2 regions of the Enterobacter sp. fkY84-1 genome follow, and region 1 is predicted to be linked to the other one. Evidence: predicted binding sites of a transcription regulator. Region 1 holds the regulator's gene; the other holds the start of a gene.
What was found. Region 1 encodes sigma-54, which starts transcription at its own class of promoters, with help from an activator protein. Its sites were predicted from a motif close to GTTGGCACANNTTTCGCTNT; they were not measured.
Positions count from the first base shown of each region.

Region 2: a site for sigma-54 is predicted at 4,964-4,983, ahead of hypA (hydrogenase maturation nickel metallochaperone HypA). Genes of this name have one in related genera too.

Region 1 is NZ_CP169393.1:4,173,145-4,180,836, forward strand. Features, by position in the region: gene lptC (LPS export ABC transporter periplasmic protein LptC) at 1-533, shown strand, start outside; gene lptA (lipopolysaccharide ABC transporter substrate-binding protein LptA) at 502-1,056, shown strand; gene lptB (LPS export ABC transporter ATP-binding protein) at 1,063-1,788, shown strand; gene rpoN (RNA polymerase factor sigma-54) at 1,836-3,269, shown strand; gene hpf (ribosome hibernation promoting factor) at 3,292-3,579, shown strand; gene ptsN (PTS IIA-like nitrogen regulatory protein PtsN) at 3,662-4,153, shown strand; gene rapZ (RNase adapter RapZ) at 4,199-5,053, shown strand; gene npr (PTS phosphocarrier protein NPr) at 5,050-5,322, shown strand; gene mtgA (monofunctional biosynthetic peptidoglycan transglycosylase) at 5,364-6,089, opposite strand; gene elbB (isoprenoid biosynthesis glyoxalase ElbB) at 6,086-6,739, opposite strand; gene arcB (aerobic respiration two-component sensor histidine kinase ArcB) at 6,972-7,692, opposite strand, start outside.
Region 2 is NZ_CP169393.1:3,724,979-3,732,670, forward strand. Features, by position in the region: gene hycE (formate hydrogenlyase subunit HycE) at 1-904, opposite strand, end outside; gene ACEPLT_RS17770 (respiratory chain complex I subunit 1 family protein) at 920-1,843, opposite strand; gene hycC (formate hydrogenlyase subunit 3) at 1,845-3,659, opposite strand; gene ACEPLT_RS17780 (4Fe-4S dicluster domain-containing protein) at 3,656-4,264, opposite strand; gene hycA (formate hydrogenlyase regulator HycA) at 4,336-4,800, opposite strand; gene hypA (hydrogenase maturation nickel metallochaperone HypA) at 5,011-5,361, shown strand; gene hypB (hydrogenase nickel incorporation protein HypB) at 5,365-6,228, shown strand; gene ACEPLT_RS17800 (HypC/HybG/HupF family hydrogenase formation chaperone) at 6,219-6,491, shown strand; gene hypD (hydrogenase formation protein HypD) at 6,494-7,615, shown strand; gene hypE (hydrogenase expression/formation protein HypE) at 7,612-7,692, shown strand, end outside.

The sequences.
Region 1 (7,692 bases):
TCGCACTGGTATTGATTGGCGTGAACCTTGCCGATCGCGACGATACGCAAACGGAAGTGATCAACAATACCGATCCAACCTATAAAAGCGATCACAGCGACACCGTGGTCTATAGCCCGGAAGGCGCGCTGAACTATCGCCTGATTGCCCAGCATGTTGAATATTTTTCCGATGATGGCGTTTCATGGTTTACCCAACCTGTGATGACCACATTTGATAAAGACAAAGTGCCGACGTGGTCAATTAAGTCAGATCGGGCCAAACTGACAAATGACCGTATGCTTTATCTGTATGGCCACGTTGAAGTCAACGCCCTGACCGCTGACTCGCAACTGCGAAAAATTACGACGGATAATGCCCAGATCAACCTGGTAACCCAGGACGTGACGTCGCAGGATCTGGTCACACTGTATGGCACAACATTTAATTCCAGCGGTTTAAGAATGCGCGGGAACTTACGCAGCAAGAACGCCGAGCTGATTGAAAAGGTTAGAACCTCCTATGAAATTCAAAACAAACAAACTCAGCCTTAAAGTAATTATCGCCAGCGCGATGCTGGCGGCCAGTCTCCCCGCGCTTGCTGTAACGGGCGATACCGACCAGCCGATCCATATTGAGTCCGACACCCAGTCTCTCGATATGCAGGGTAACGTCGTCACCTTCACGGGTAACGTCGTCATGACCCAGGGCACCATCAAAATCAACGCCGACAAAGTGGTCGTAACCCGTCCGGGTGGCGAGCAGGGCAAAGAGATTATTGATGGTTACGGCAACCCGGCAACCTTCTATCAAATGCAGGACAACGGCAAGCCGGTGAAAGGCCGCGCTACGCACATGCACTATGAGCTGGCGAAGGATCTGGTCATCCTGACCGGGAATGCGTATCTGGAACAGCTGGACAGCAACATTACCGGCGACCAGATTACCTATCTGGTTAAAGAGCAAAAAATGCAGGCCTCCAGCGAGAAAGGCAAACGCGTGACCACCGTACTGGTTCCGTCGCAGCTGCAGGACAAAGGCAAGGGCCAGGCCCCGGCACAGAAGAAGAGTAACTAATTCGTTATGGCAACATTAACTGCAAAAAACCTCGCGAAGGCCTATAAGGGCCGCCGTGTCGTAGAAGATGTCAGTCTGACCGTCAACTCCGGCGAAATCGTGGGGCTGCTTGGCCCGAACGGTGCGGGTAAAACGACCACCTTCTACATGGTGGTGGGTATTGTGCCGCGCGATGCCGGCAACATTATCATTGACGATGAAGACATCAGTCTTCTGCCGCTGCACGCGCGCGCGCGTCGCGGGATCGGCTATCTGCCGCAGGAAGCCTCCATTTTCCGTCGTCTCAGCGTTTACGACAACCTGATGGCGGTCCTGCAAATTCGTAACGACCTGACCAACGAACAGCGTCAGGATCGTGCTAACGAGCTGATGGAAGAGTTCCACATTGAGCATCTGCGCGACAGCCTCGGTCAGGCACTCTCCGGGGGCGAACGCCGTCGCGTTGAGATTGCGCGTGCGCTGGCCGCAAACCCGAAATTTATCCTTCTGGATGAACCGTTTGCGGGCGTTGACCCCATCTCCGTTATCGACATTAAACGTATCATTGAGCACCTGCGCGACAGCGGGCTTGGCGTACTGATTACCGACCACAACGTGCGTGAAACGCTGGCCGTGTGTGAACGCGCCTATATTGTCAGCCAGGGCAATCTGATCGCCCACGGTACGCCGCAGCAGATCCTCGAAGACGATCATGTTAAGCGCGTCTATCTTGGGGAAGACTTCAGACTCTGATAGGGTAGAGGTAACGTAACGCCGAACCGGAGAAAAATGCTCTGAACATGAAGCAAGGTTTGCAATTAAGGCTCAGCCAACAACTGGCGATGACGCCGCAGCTACAGCAGGCAATTCGCCTGTTGCAACTGTCCACGTTAGAACTTCAGCAGGAGCTCCAGCAGGCGCTGGACAGTAACCCCCTGCTGGAACAAACCGATCTTCATGACGAGGTAGATACCCAGCAATCGCAGGATACTGAAGCGCTCGATACCGCGGATGCACTCGAACAAAAAGAGATGCCCGACGAGCTTCCGCTTGATGCCAGCTGGGATGAAATCTACACCGCCGGAACCCCTTCCGGTACGCGTGCAGACTACCAGGACGATGAGCTACCGGTCTATCAGGGCGAAACCACCCAGTCGCTGCAGGATTACCTGATGTGGCAGGTGGAACTCACCCCCTTCTCCGATACCGACCGCGCGATTGCCACGTCAATTGTCGATGCCGTTGACGACACTGGCTATTTGACCGTCACGCTGGACGATATTCTGGAAAGCATGGGCGACGACGAGATTGAGCTTGAGGAAGTTGAAGCTGTTCTGAAGCGCATCCAGCGTTTCGATCCGGTAGGCGTAGCCGCAAAAGATCTGCGCGACTGCCTGCTGATCCAGCTTTCTCAGTTCAGCAAAGAGACGCCATGGCTCGACGAGGCGCGCGTGATCATCAGCGATCATCTTGATCTGCTGGCGAACCACGATTTCCGCACCCTGATGCGCGTCACGCGCCTGAAAGAAGAGGTGCTGAAAGAAGCGGTGAATCTGATCCAGTCGCTCGATCCGCGCCCCGGTCAGTCGATCCAGACCAGCGAGCCCGAGTACGTGATCCCGGACGTGCTGGTCAGAAAACACAACGGCCGCTGGGTCGTTGAACTGAATTCAGACAGCATCCCTCGCCTGCAAATCAACCAGCAGTATGCCTCCATGTGCACCAGCGTGCGTAACGACGCCGACAACCAATATATTCGTAGCAATTTGCAGGAAGCGCGATGGCTGATCAAAAGTCTGGAGAGCCGAAATGATACGCTGCTACGCGTCAGCCGCTGCATTGTCGAACAGCAGCAGGCTTTCTTTGAGCAGGGCGAAGAGTATATGAAACCGATGGTGCTGGCGGATATCGCCCAGGCCGTCGAGATGCATGAATCAACCATTTCCCGTGTCACCACGCAGAAGTATCTGCACAGTCCACGCGGTATTTTTGAGCTTAAGTATTTCTTCTCCAGCCATGTGAATACCGAGGGCGGCGGCGAAGCGTCGTCAACGGCCATTCGTGCTCTGGTGAAGAAGTTGATCGCCGCGGAGAATCCCGCGAAGCCACTAAGCGACAGTAAGTTAACCACCATGCTGTCCGATCAGGGTATTATGGTGGCACGTCGTACTGTTGCGAAGTATCGAGAGTCTTTATCCATTCCGCCGTCCAACCAGCGTAAACAGCTGGTCTGACACAACCGATAAGGAAGACACTATGCAGCTCAACATCACTGGACAAAACGTCGAAATTACTGAGGCTTTACGCGACTTTGTGAACGCGAAGTTTGCAAAACTCGAGCAGTATTTCGAAAGGATCAATCAGGTCTACATTGTGTTGAAAGTGGAGAAAGTGACTCATATCTCGGATGCCACCCTGCATGTTAACGGGGGGGAACTGCATGCCAGTGCGGAAGGGCAAGACATGTACGCTGCTATCGACGGCTTGATTGATAAGCTTGCGCGACAGCTCAATAAACATAAAGATAAACTGAAACAACACTAATTGTCCGGGCAGTTAACGGGTGCAGGACGGCCTGTTGTGAAACACAACAGGCCATTTGTACAGTTAGCGCTTAGGTGAAATTATGATGAACAACGATTCCGCTCTTCAACTGAGCAATGTCCTTAACCAGGAATGTACCCGCAGTGCGGTTCACTGCCAGAGCAAAAAACGTGCGCTGGAAATCATCAGTGAACTGGCCGCAAAACAGCTGGGCCTGCCGCCGCAGGTGGTGTTCGAAGCGATTCTGACCCGCGAAAAGATGGGCAGTACCGGTATCGGCAACGGCATCGCAATCCCGCACGGCAAGCTGGAAGAGGATACCCTGCGTGCCGTCGGTGTGTTTGTGCAGCTTGAAACACCGATCGCCTTTGATGCCATTGATAACCAGCCCGTCGATCTCCTCTTCGCGCTGCTGGTGCCTGCTGACCAGACGAAAACCCATCTGCATACGCTGTCGCTGGTCGCCAAACGTCTGGCTGATAAAACCATTTGCCGTCGACTGCGCTCGGCTCAAAGTGATGAAGAGCTTTATCAAATTATCACCGAAGCAGAAGGCAATCAGGATGATGCATAACCAGGAGATGGCCTTCACATCTGTTGTCCTGAGGAGAAACGGAACATGGTGCTGATGATTGTCAGCGGTCGTTCAGGGTCGGGGAAATCCGTTGCTCTGCGCGCGCTGGAAGACATGGGTTTTTACTGCGTCGATAACCTTCCGGTCGTGTTGCTGCCCGACCTGGCCCGTACGCTTGCGGAGAGACAGACCTCGGCCGCCGTCAGTATCGACGTTCGTAACATGCCGGAATCGCCAGAGATCTTCGAACAGGCAATGAGTAACCTGCCTGACACGTTCTCGCCTCAGCTGCTGTTCCTCGATGCAGACCGGAATACCCTGATCCGCCGCTACAGCGACACCCGTCGTTTGCACCCGCTTTCCAGTAAGAACCTCTCCCTGGAGAGCGCAATCGATGAAGAGAGCGATCTGCTGGAGCCGCTGCGTTCTCGCGCCGACCTGATTGTCGACACCTCTGAGATGTCCGTTCACGAGCTGGCAGAAATGCTGCGTACCCGCTTGCTGGGAAAACGCGAACGCGAACTGACGATGGTGTTCGAATCCTTTGGCTTCAAGCACGGTATCCCGATTGATGCGGATTATGTTTTCGACGTGCGCTTCCTGCCGAACCCGCACTGGGATCCGAAACTGCGTCCCATGACCGGTCTGGATAAACCCGTCGCGGCCTTCCTCGACAGGCACACAGAAGTTCACAATTTTATCTACCAGACGCGAAGCTACCTTGAGCTATGGTTACCTATGCTGGAGACAAACAATCGCAGCTACCTGACGGTAGCGATTGGCTGTACCGGCGGTAAACATCGTTCGGTCTACATCGCCGAACAGCTGGCCGACTACTTCCGCTCGCGCGGAAAGAACGTTCAGTCCCGTCATCGCACGCTGGAAAAACGTAAAACATGACCGTAAAACAGACCGTTGAGATCACCAATAAGCTGGGCATGCATGCGCGCCCGGCGATGAAGCTGTTTGAGCTGATGCAGGGTTTCGATGCAGAAGTTCTGCTGCGGAATGACGAAGGTACCGAAGCGGAGGCGAACAGCGTGATTGCGCTGCTGATGCTGGATTCCGCCAAAGGGCGTCAGATTGAAGTCGAAGCCACCGGCCCCCAGGAAGAGGAAGCGCTGGCGGCGGTGATTGCGCTGTTTAACGCAGGGTTCGACGAAGATTAAGGTCTCTGCCCTTCAGGCGGGTGGCGCTGCGCTTACCCGCCCTACATAAGTTTGTTGCTCTCCATAAACCCTTCTCCTCCCAACTGACGCATCTGGCGCATAATCCACGCCTGACGGCTTCGCACGTAACCTGACGGGGCACTGGCTTTAAAGCGGAGGGGATTAGGCAGAACAGCCGCGAGCAGCGCCGCCTCCGACATGCTCAGCTTGCTGGCGGATTTATTAAAATAGCGTTGTGATGCAGCTTCGACACCAAATACCCCGTCGCCAAACTCGGCAACGTTGAGATACACGGTCAGAATGCGCTTTTTGCTCCAGACCGTTTCCATGCCCAGGGTGAGCCCCGCTTCCAGCCCCTTTCGCACCCAGCTGCGGCCGTCCCACAGAAACAGATTTTTGGCCGTCTGCTGCGACAACGTTGACGCGCCGTGCACGCGGTTTTCATGGCGTTCATTATGCGCCAGCGCCTTCTCAATGGCCGCAACGTCGAACCCCCAGTGCTCCGGGAATTTCTGATCCTCCGCTGCGATGACCGCCAGCCCCATGAACGGAGAGATCTCGTCCATGCTTACCCAGTCAGAATGGGCAACGTAGCCGAAATCGCCGCTGAGCCACGCGCCGAGCTGACGCTCAACCATCACGGCAGAGAACGGGACCGGCATAATGCTGAACACGGCCAGCCCGCCTCCCCAGAACACCGCCATGACGAGAACGATGCGTAGAAGAAGGCGTTTCACCCATGCGCCTGCGGAAAACGGACGCCTCATTCCGTCAGCACCAGCACGCGGGCGACCAGCTTTTCAATGCCCACAGCGGCTTCCGCGATATTCTTCGCCAGCATATACGCAGGCGTGGTGACAATCTTGTTATCTTCATCAACCACAATGTCATCCACCGGGCACGGAACGTGTTCGCCCCCCATTTCTTCGACAATCTCTGCGGTATCAATATCCGTCCCGATGGTCAGGCGCAGCGGGAAATCAAAAATTTTAGGCAACATCGCCGGTGCGATACAGATAAAGCCCAGCGGTTTCCCTGCCGCATGCATGGCCTGCGACAGCGCTTTGAGATGAGGATCGATCTGACACTCCGCGCCCTGCGCGGCAAAGGTACTGAGATTTTTGGCTGCGCCAAACCCACCTGGCACAATGAGCGCATCAAGCTCTGCGGCATCTGCCTGAATAAGAGGATGGATGTCACCTCGCGCAATGCGCGCGGCTTCAATCAGCACGTTACGGGTTTCCGCCATTGGCTCACCGGTCAGATGGTTAATCACATCCGCCTGATTTTTGTCCGGTGCAAAACAAATCACCTCGGCTCCCTGCTTAGCCAGGGCCAGCAGCGTGATGACGGCTTCATGTATCTCAGAGCCATCGTAAACACCGCATCCGCTTAGCACGACACCAATATTTTTCATCATGACAATCCTTTTCTACAACTTGCTGAAGCACATTAATAATTTTGATTAAAACGCTATGCTTCACACATTTCACTGATTCATGTAACAAACCATTTAAGATTTGCTATCTTATCTGCGTGCGGCCTAAATTTTTCAGGCAGCGCCCTTTCAAAAATAACGTTTAAAAACAGGCGCAGCCACGATTTCCCTGGTGTTGGCGCAGTATTCGCGCACCCCGGTTAATCCGGGGTCATTTTTTTCTGGCGTCAACCCAGGCTTTTAGCACCGCCACATCGTTTTGCCATTCCTGTTTCATCTCTTCAACCCAATCACCCACGTTATCTTCCCATGCAGGTAAATCAGGCGACTGAATCTGTTGCCCCAGCTGCTGCAGATGGCGTAAGCCAACCGAGCCGGCGGCACCTTTGATTTTATGTCCTTCTTCCACGATACCCTTCTGGTCACGGGCCGTCAGGTTGGATTCCAGCACGCTCAGATAGCCCGGCATCATTTTTTCGAACACCGCCAGACCGTCGGTAATCAGTTTCGGCCCCACCAGATCGATGTACTGCTCCAGCATCGCGGTATCGAGTATCGTTTGGGCTTTTGCGCTATCAACAGACGTCATGGTGCTCTCCTCTTCATCATGGGTATCCCAGAACTTTTTGATCATAGCGGTCAGAGCAGGCACCGCCAGCGGCTTGCTGAGTACATCGTCCATACCGGCATCGAGATACTCTTTTTTATCTTTCAGCACGTTCGCCGTCAGGGCAACCAGCGGCGGCAGTTCGTCGGCCGCGTACTGACGCGTCAACTCGCGCGAGATATCCAGCCCGGTCATATCCGGTAATTGAATATCCAGCAGAACAAGATCGTATTCGCCGGGTTTAAACATCTCCAGCGCGGCTTTACCGGTCATCGCGACATCCACGCTGTTGCCCAGTTTTTCCAGCACAGAGCGCGCCACAATT
Region 2 (7,692 bases), 450 kb from region 1:
TAAACCCGGAGTCAAAGCCGACGAAGTGGCAGGCCAGGCCGAGGTTCAGCAGGTGCGAGTGCAGGCGCTCCACCTCCAGCAGGATGGCGCGGATCATCTGCGCGCGTTCCGGCACCACGATCCCCATGCCGTTCTCTACCGAGGTGGTGTAGGCGGTGCTGTGGGCGAAGCCGCAGATGCCGCACACGCGGTCAGAAAGAAACGTCACTTCGTTGTAGCCCATGCGGGTCTCCGCCAGCTTCTCCATGCCGCGGTGGACGTAGAACAGGCGGTAGTCGGCGTCGATAATGTTTTCGCCGTCAACGAACAGGCGGAAGTGGCCCGGTTCGTCAGAGGTGACGTGCAGCGGGCCGATCGGCACCACGTTATTCTTCTTGCTGCCCAGCTCGTTGATGAACTCGTAGGTTTCGCTGTCGGTAGTCGGCGCCGGGCGCTGGCGGTAGTCCATGCTGTCCTTACGCAGCGGATAGAGCTCGTCAGGCCAGTCGTCCGGCAGCACCAGACGGCGCTCGTCCGGCAGGCCAACCGGCACCAGGCCATACATATCGCGCACTTCGCGCTCACCCCAGACGGCGGCGGGCACGCGCGGCGTGACGGACGGGTATTCCGGTTTATTCGGGTCGACCTCGACGCGCACGGTGATCCAGCACTTCTCGCCCTGCTCCATCGACATCACGTAGTACACCGCGTAACTGCCGCACAGCTGGCGCTCGTCGTTACCGAACAGCACCGACAGCCAGCCGCCCTGCTGGTAGTAGAGAAACTCCACCACTTCCGGCAGATAGTTCACCTTAATGGTGACGGTGATCTGGTCTTTGGTTTGCCAGGACTCCTCCAGCACCACGCCCGGGAAAGCCTGATGCAACGCGGCGAGATACTGCTGACCTTTCTTTTCTTCAGACATAAATACTCTCTTTAATCACGCCACCAGCAAGGAGACGAACGCTAAAAATGCAAAACCAAACCCGGCCCAGGTGATGCGGGACGTTTCCACAAAACGCAGGCGCGCCATGCTGTTTTCGAACAGGCCAATCACCAGCACGCCGACCAGCAGCTTGAGGGCGGCAACCACGACGGCCAGCAGCAGACCGCCCGCGGAGAAGTGCGTCATCTGCCCCCACGGGAAGAAGACGCCGACAAACATCTGCAGCACCACCAGCTGTTTGAGGCTGATGCCCCACTTCAGCACCGCAAAGCCGTAGCCGCTATATTCGGTGAGCGGCCCTTCCTGCAGCTCCTGCTCGGCTTCGGCCAGATCGAACGGCAGCTTGCCCATCTCGATAAACGTGGCGAACGCGCAGGCGCACAGCGCCAGCACCAGCGGAAGGGAGCGGGCAACCGGCCAGTGGTAAACGGTGTCGGTGATAAAGCTGATGTGCGTGGAACCCGCAACCTGCGCGGCGACCCACAGCCCCAGCAGCAGGATCGGCTCAACCAGCACGCCGAGCATTGCCTCGCGGCTGGCACCGATGCCGGTAAACGGGCTACCGGTGTCCAGGCCCGCAATCGCAAAGAAGAAGCGGGCGATGGCGAAGAGGTAGATAAGGGTAATCAGATCGCCAAGCACGGGCAGGGGCGAAGCCACCGTCACCACCGGCAGCGCGGTGGCGACGGTGAGCATCACGCCCACCATCACAAACGGCGTCAGGCGGAAGACCCAGCCTGCGGCATCCGGGGCCACGCTCTGGCGAGAAAGCAGCTTGAAGAGATCGCGGTACTCCTGCAGTATGCCAGGCCCGCGACGGTTGTGCATCCGGGCACGCGCCACGCGCGTGATGCCCGACAGCAGCGGCGCGGCGGCGAACAGCACCAGCGCCTGAAGAATTGCCAGTAACAGACTCATGTCAGGCTCCTCGTGAAATCACAATCACTACCAGCACCGCCAGCTCGATCAACGCCAGACGGCGGAACAGCGCGGGCGCGGCAGCGTTCTGCCAGCCGGGTACCCAGCCCACCGGGTTCAGCCAGTGGCGCAGCTTCAGCACGGCGGCGAAGTTCTCTTTCACCGGCATAGCAAAACCGTGGGCGGTGATGACCATCGACTGTTCGTGTTCGTAGCCGCAGGCCCACGCGGCACCGCGCGAGCGGGAGGTGAGCCGGTCGCGTTTGAAGAACAGCATCAGCACGAACGGCAGCAGCGGCGCTGCAATCAGCAGCAGTGCAATCATCGGCTGGGAAACGACGGTGTGCGCCGTCTCAAGCGGCAGCGGAATGGCGTGGCCCAGCAGCGGCAGCAGCCACGGCGCGGCAACCCCGCCCGCGATGCAGCACAGCGCCAGCGCGACCACGCTTACGCCCATCAGTACCGGTGCGCAGCAGGCGTTCTCAGCCTCACGCGTACGCGGTGCGCCAAGGAAGGTCACGCCATAGACTTTCGCCATGCACATCACGGCCAGCGCCCCGGTAATCGCCAGCCCGACCGCCAGCAGCGGCCCCAGCAGGCGGGCGATAAACGCCTCGCTCTGACCGAGGGCGAAGAAGGACTGATAGATCACCCACTCCCCGGCAAAGCCGTTCAGCGGCGGCAGCGCGGCCATCGCCATCAGCCCGACCAGCATCGCCAGCGAAATCACCGGCATTTTTTTGCCAATCCCACCGAGCTTTTCGATATCCCGATGGCCAGTGCGGAACCAGACGCTGCCCGCCCCGAGGAACAGGGTGCTTTTAAACAGGCTGTGGTTGATCAGGTGATACAGACCGCCGATAAAGCCAGCGGCAATCAGCGCCGGTTGATTAAGCGCCAGCCCGGTCACGCCCGCGCCCATGCCGAGCAGGATGATGCCGATATTCTCCAGCGTGTGGTACGCCAGAAGACGCTGGATATTGTGCTCCATCAGCGCGTACAGGCCGCCGATGAAGGCGGTGATCATGCCCGCAATCAGCAGCACCACGCCCCACCACAGCGGCGGCTGGCCGCCGGTCAGCGTCATCGCCAGAATCCCGAACAGACCGACCTTCATCACCACCACAGAAAACAGCGCGGCAGCGGGCGCGGAGGCATTCGCATGCGCCTGCGGCACCCAGCCGTGCAGCGGGATAATCCCGGCCAGCAGGCCAAAGCCGATCACGCCCAGCAGCCAGACGTCATTGCCCAGCGGATGCCCGTTAAGCGCAGCGAACTCCAGCGTGCCGAAACGCTGCCACACCCGCCAGCAGGCCAGCGCCAGCAGCAGCGTCCCGAGGCGTCCCAGCGCAAACCACACTTTCCCGGAGGCGCTGCAGCCGGTCAGGAACACGCCGCACAGCGCCATAATCTCCGCCATCACCACCAGCGCGCCGAGGTTGCTGGCGATCACGGTGCAGACCGCCGTCGCCATCAGCAGGTTCACCAGCAGGCCGTTGGCTTTGGCGTGCGGATGGCGGTGCCAGTCGATATTGAACAGGCTGATAAACAGCCCGCACAGGCCAAAGGTCACCAGCCAGATGGCGTTCAGCGGCGTAATCGCAACGGTGTGGCGAATCAGCGGCATCACGGCCTCTGCGGACTGCCCGCCGAGCAGGACAACTCCACCCGCCGCCAGCGTCATCAGGCTGCCAACCGCCCCGCCGATCCCGGCGATCCAGCCGCTCAGGGTTTTATGGAATGACAGAAGCCACGCCAGCACGGCGGCGGCGGCAAAGTACGCCACGGCGCTGGTAATCATCGTAATCGCGTTCATTTCACCCCCTCGTTGAGCGCCTGCAGAAGCGAAAGATCGCCGACGTCGGTATTAATGGTCAGCTCGCGCTTGCGCTTGCTGGTGCGGGCGATGTCGCGAATGTTCACCAGAATCAGCGCTTTGGTTGGACAGGTGCGCACGCAGGCCGGGCCCTGTTCATCGAAGCTGCACAGGTCGCACTTCACCGCCACGGCACGGATGCCGGGCACCCAGTCCAGCAGCGTGCTGACGCGTGCTGGAGCCGGAGGCGCGGGCGGGGCTTTAGGCGAGTTGGCATTGGCCGGAATATGCAGCGGGCGGCTGCCGGAGAATTCAATCGCACCGAACGGGCAGGCAATGCCGCACAGCTTGCAGCTTACGCACAGACTTTCGTTCAGCTGGACTGCGCCATCCACGCGGGTGATGGCGTTCACGGGACAGACACCCGCGCAGGGGGCATCTTCACAGTGATGGCAGAGCTGCGGGGCAGACTCTTTTTCATTACGCATGACGTGCAGGCGCGGCATGGACTGTAGCCCATGCAGGCGATGCGTTTCCGAACACGCCGCCTCACAGGTTCGACAGCCAATACAGACCGTCGAGTCAGCAATTACAAAACGGTTCACCGGGTTATCCTCTGGTGATAGTCATTTTTGACGAAAAACTGTCTTGTCGACACTTCTCGACACACTGGGGGTCAGGCCACGTTCGCTGAGGTATTTCCGTCCATCAGCTGCTTCAGGTTGACCGGAAGATCGTGTTCAACGGCGGTGTACAGGCCGTTATAAACCGGGGCGATTTTTTCCAGATAGTGCTCCAGTACCTGCTGGCGATCGCGGTTGCTGACGTGGCCGTCCACCATGCCGTCAGCCATCAGCTGCGCCTTTGCAATACACTGTTTTTCACCGTCTTTTGTCTCGAGGTAGTACTCGATGGTGTGGCTGTTGAAGTTATCCGCCAGGGTGACGTTGATGATGAAATGGCCGAAGAGGACAAAGCGCATATCGCCCTGCGCCGCACAGCTCATCGCGTGGTGAAGACGCGCTTTCGACAAGGTAATGCCCTGAACCAGAGAGTTGCAGTAAAGGTGCCACTGGTCCTGTAACTGCTGATGACGCTGCGCGATGTATTCCGCTTTTTCGCTGATTTCCCAAATAGTCATAAAAGGTATCCGTTTAATGGAGATAGCGGCTGTTAAGCAGATTCCATGCCAGTTTTTATGCTTATGATTTTCAATGGATTTAATTAAAAATTCGCTGTCAACATCGCGGTGTCGACGTGTCATTTCGACAGCGGTGACATCGACACGCCTTAACAAAAATCAAGCTGGCACTGTTATTGCATTACCGGGGCAATTCATTGAGGAGGCGTCATGCACGAAATCACCCTCTGCCAGCGGGCTCTGGAACTTATCGAACAGCAGGCTGTGCAAAACCACGCGAAACGCGTCACCGGCGTCTGGCTGAAGGTCGGGGCGTTTTCCTGCGTCGAGACCAGCGCCCTGACCTTCTGTTTTGAGCTGGTGTGCCGCGGCACGCTGGCGGAAGGCTGCGAACTGCATATTGAGGAGCAGCAGGCGGAGTGCTGGTGCGAACAGTGTCAGCAGTACGTCACCCTGCTCTCATCAAAGGTACAGCGCTGTCCGCAGTGTCAGAGCACCGGGCTGCGCATCGTGGCGGATGACGGCATGCAGATCCAACGCCTCGAAATCGAGAAGGAGTAAAGTATGTGTAGTACCTGCGGTTGCGCCGAAGGCAACCTGTATATAGAAGGGGATGAGCACCGTCCCCACTCCGCGTTTCGCTCCGCGCCCTTTTCCCCTGCCCCGCGCCCTGCGGCAGCCCTGACCGGCATTACCTTTGCGCCGCAGCGTTCCGACGCGGGCGACCTGCATTACGGCCACGGCGAAGCGGGTACCCACGCGCCGGGCATGAGCCAGCGCCAGATGCTGGACGTGGAAATCAACGTGCTGGACAAAAATAACCAGATCGCCGCCCGCAACCGCGCCCGCTTCGCCGCCCGCAAACAGCTGGTGCTGAACCTGGTCTCCAGCCCCGGTTCCGGCAAAACCACGCTGCTGACCGAAACGCTCAAACGCCTCAACGGGCGCGTCTCCTGCGCGGTGATCGAGGGCGACCAGCAAACGGTAAACGACGCGGCGCGCATCCGCGAGACCGGCACCCCGGCAATACAGGTCAACACCGGCAAAGGGTGCCATCTGGATGCGCAGATGGTTGCCGACGCCGCCCCGCGCCTGCCGCTGGCGGATAACGGCATCCTGTTTATTGAAAACGTCGGCAACCTCGTCTGCCCGGCGAGCTTCGATCTGGGTGAACGACACAAGGTGGCGGTGCTTTCGGTGACCGAAGGCGAAGACAAGCCGCTGAAATACCCGCATATGTTCGCCGCGGCATCCCTGATGCTGCTGAACAAAGTCGACCTACTGCCGTACCTGAATTTCGACGTGGATAAGTGCCTGGCGTATGCCCGCGAAGTGAACCCGGAGATTGAGATCCTGCTGGTCTCCGCCACGCGCGGCGACGGCATGGACGGCTGGTTACGCTGGCTGGAGAACGAACGATGTGCATAGGCGTACCGGGACAAATCCATTCCCTCAACGGTAATCAGGCCAAAGTCGAGGTTTGCGGCATCCTGCGTGATGTAGACCTGACGCTGGTGGGCAGCACCGATGAAACGGGCGCGTCGCGTCTCGGCCAGTGGGTGCTGGTCCACGTGGGGTTTGCCATGAGCGTGATTAACGAAGCGGAAGCCCGCGACACGCTGGATGCGTTGCAAAACATGTTCGACGTGGAGCCGGACGTCGGCGCACTGCTGTACGGCGAGGAGCGATAATCATGCGTTACGTTGATGAATACCGCGCGCCGGAGCAGGTGCTGCAGCTTATCGGACACCTCAAAACGCGCGCGGCGCGGCTGGACTACCCCAAAGAAAGGCCGCTGCGGATCATGGAGGTGTGCGGCGGGCACACGCACGCGATCTTCAAATTTGGCCTCGACCAGCTGCTGCCGGAGAACATTGAGTTTATCCACGGCCCCGGCTGCCCGGTCTGCGTGCTGCCAATGGGACGCATCGACAGCTGTATCGAGATTGCCAGCCAGCCCGACGTCATATTCTGCACCTTTGGCGACGCGATGCGCGTGCCGGGGAAAAACGGCTCGCTGCTGCAGGCGAAAGCGCGCGGGGCCGACATCCGGATCGTCTATTCGCCGATGGATGCCCTGACGCTGGCAGCGGATAACCCCGCGCGCAAGGTGGTATTTTTTGGCCTGGGGTTTGAAACCACCATGCCCGCGACGGCCATCACGCTGCAGCAGGCGAAAGCGCGCGGCGTCGATAACTTTTTCTTCTTCTGCCAGCACATTACGCTTATCCCTACCCTGCGCAGCCTGCTGGAAGCGCCAGGCAACGGCATTGATGCCTTTCTGGCACCGGGCCACGTCAGCATGGTGATTGGCACAGACGCCTACGGTTTTATCGCTGAACAGTACAATCGTCCGTTAGTGGTTGCTGGTTTCGAACCACTTGATCTACTGCAAGGTGTCACCATGCTGGTTGAGCAGAAAATAGCGGCCCTGAGCGCGGTCGAAAACCAGTACCGCCGCGTGGTGCCGGATGCCGGCAATGAACGGGCTCAGCGTGCCATTGCGGAGGTGTTCAGCGTCGAAGGCGACAGCGAGTGGCGAGGACTGGGGCTGATTGCCGAATCCGGCGTGCGCCTGACGCCAGCCTATCGCGCGTTCGACGCTGAAGCGCATTTCCGCCCGCAGCCGCAGCAGGTTTGCGACGATCCCCGGGCCCGCTGTGGCGAGGTGCTCACAGGCAAATGCAAACCGCATCAGTGCCCGTTATTTGGCAATACCTGTAACCCGCAAACGGCGTTTGGCGCGCTGATGGTCTCCTCCGAAGGGGCATGCGCCGCGTGGTATCAATATCGCAACCAGGAGTGTGAAGCATGAACACGGTGGAAATGGCGCACGGAAGCGGTGGACAGGCGATGCAGCAGCTGATTAACCGGCTGTTCATGGAGGCCTTT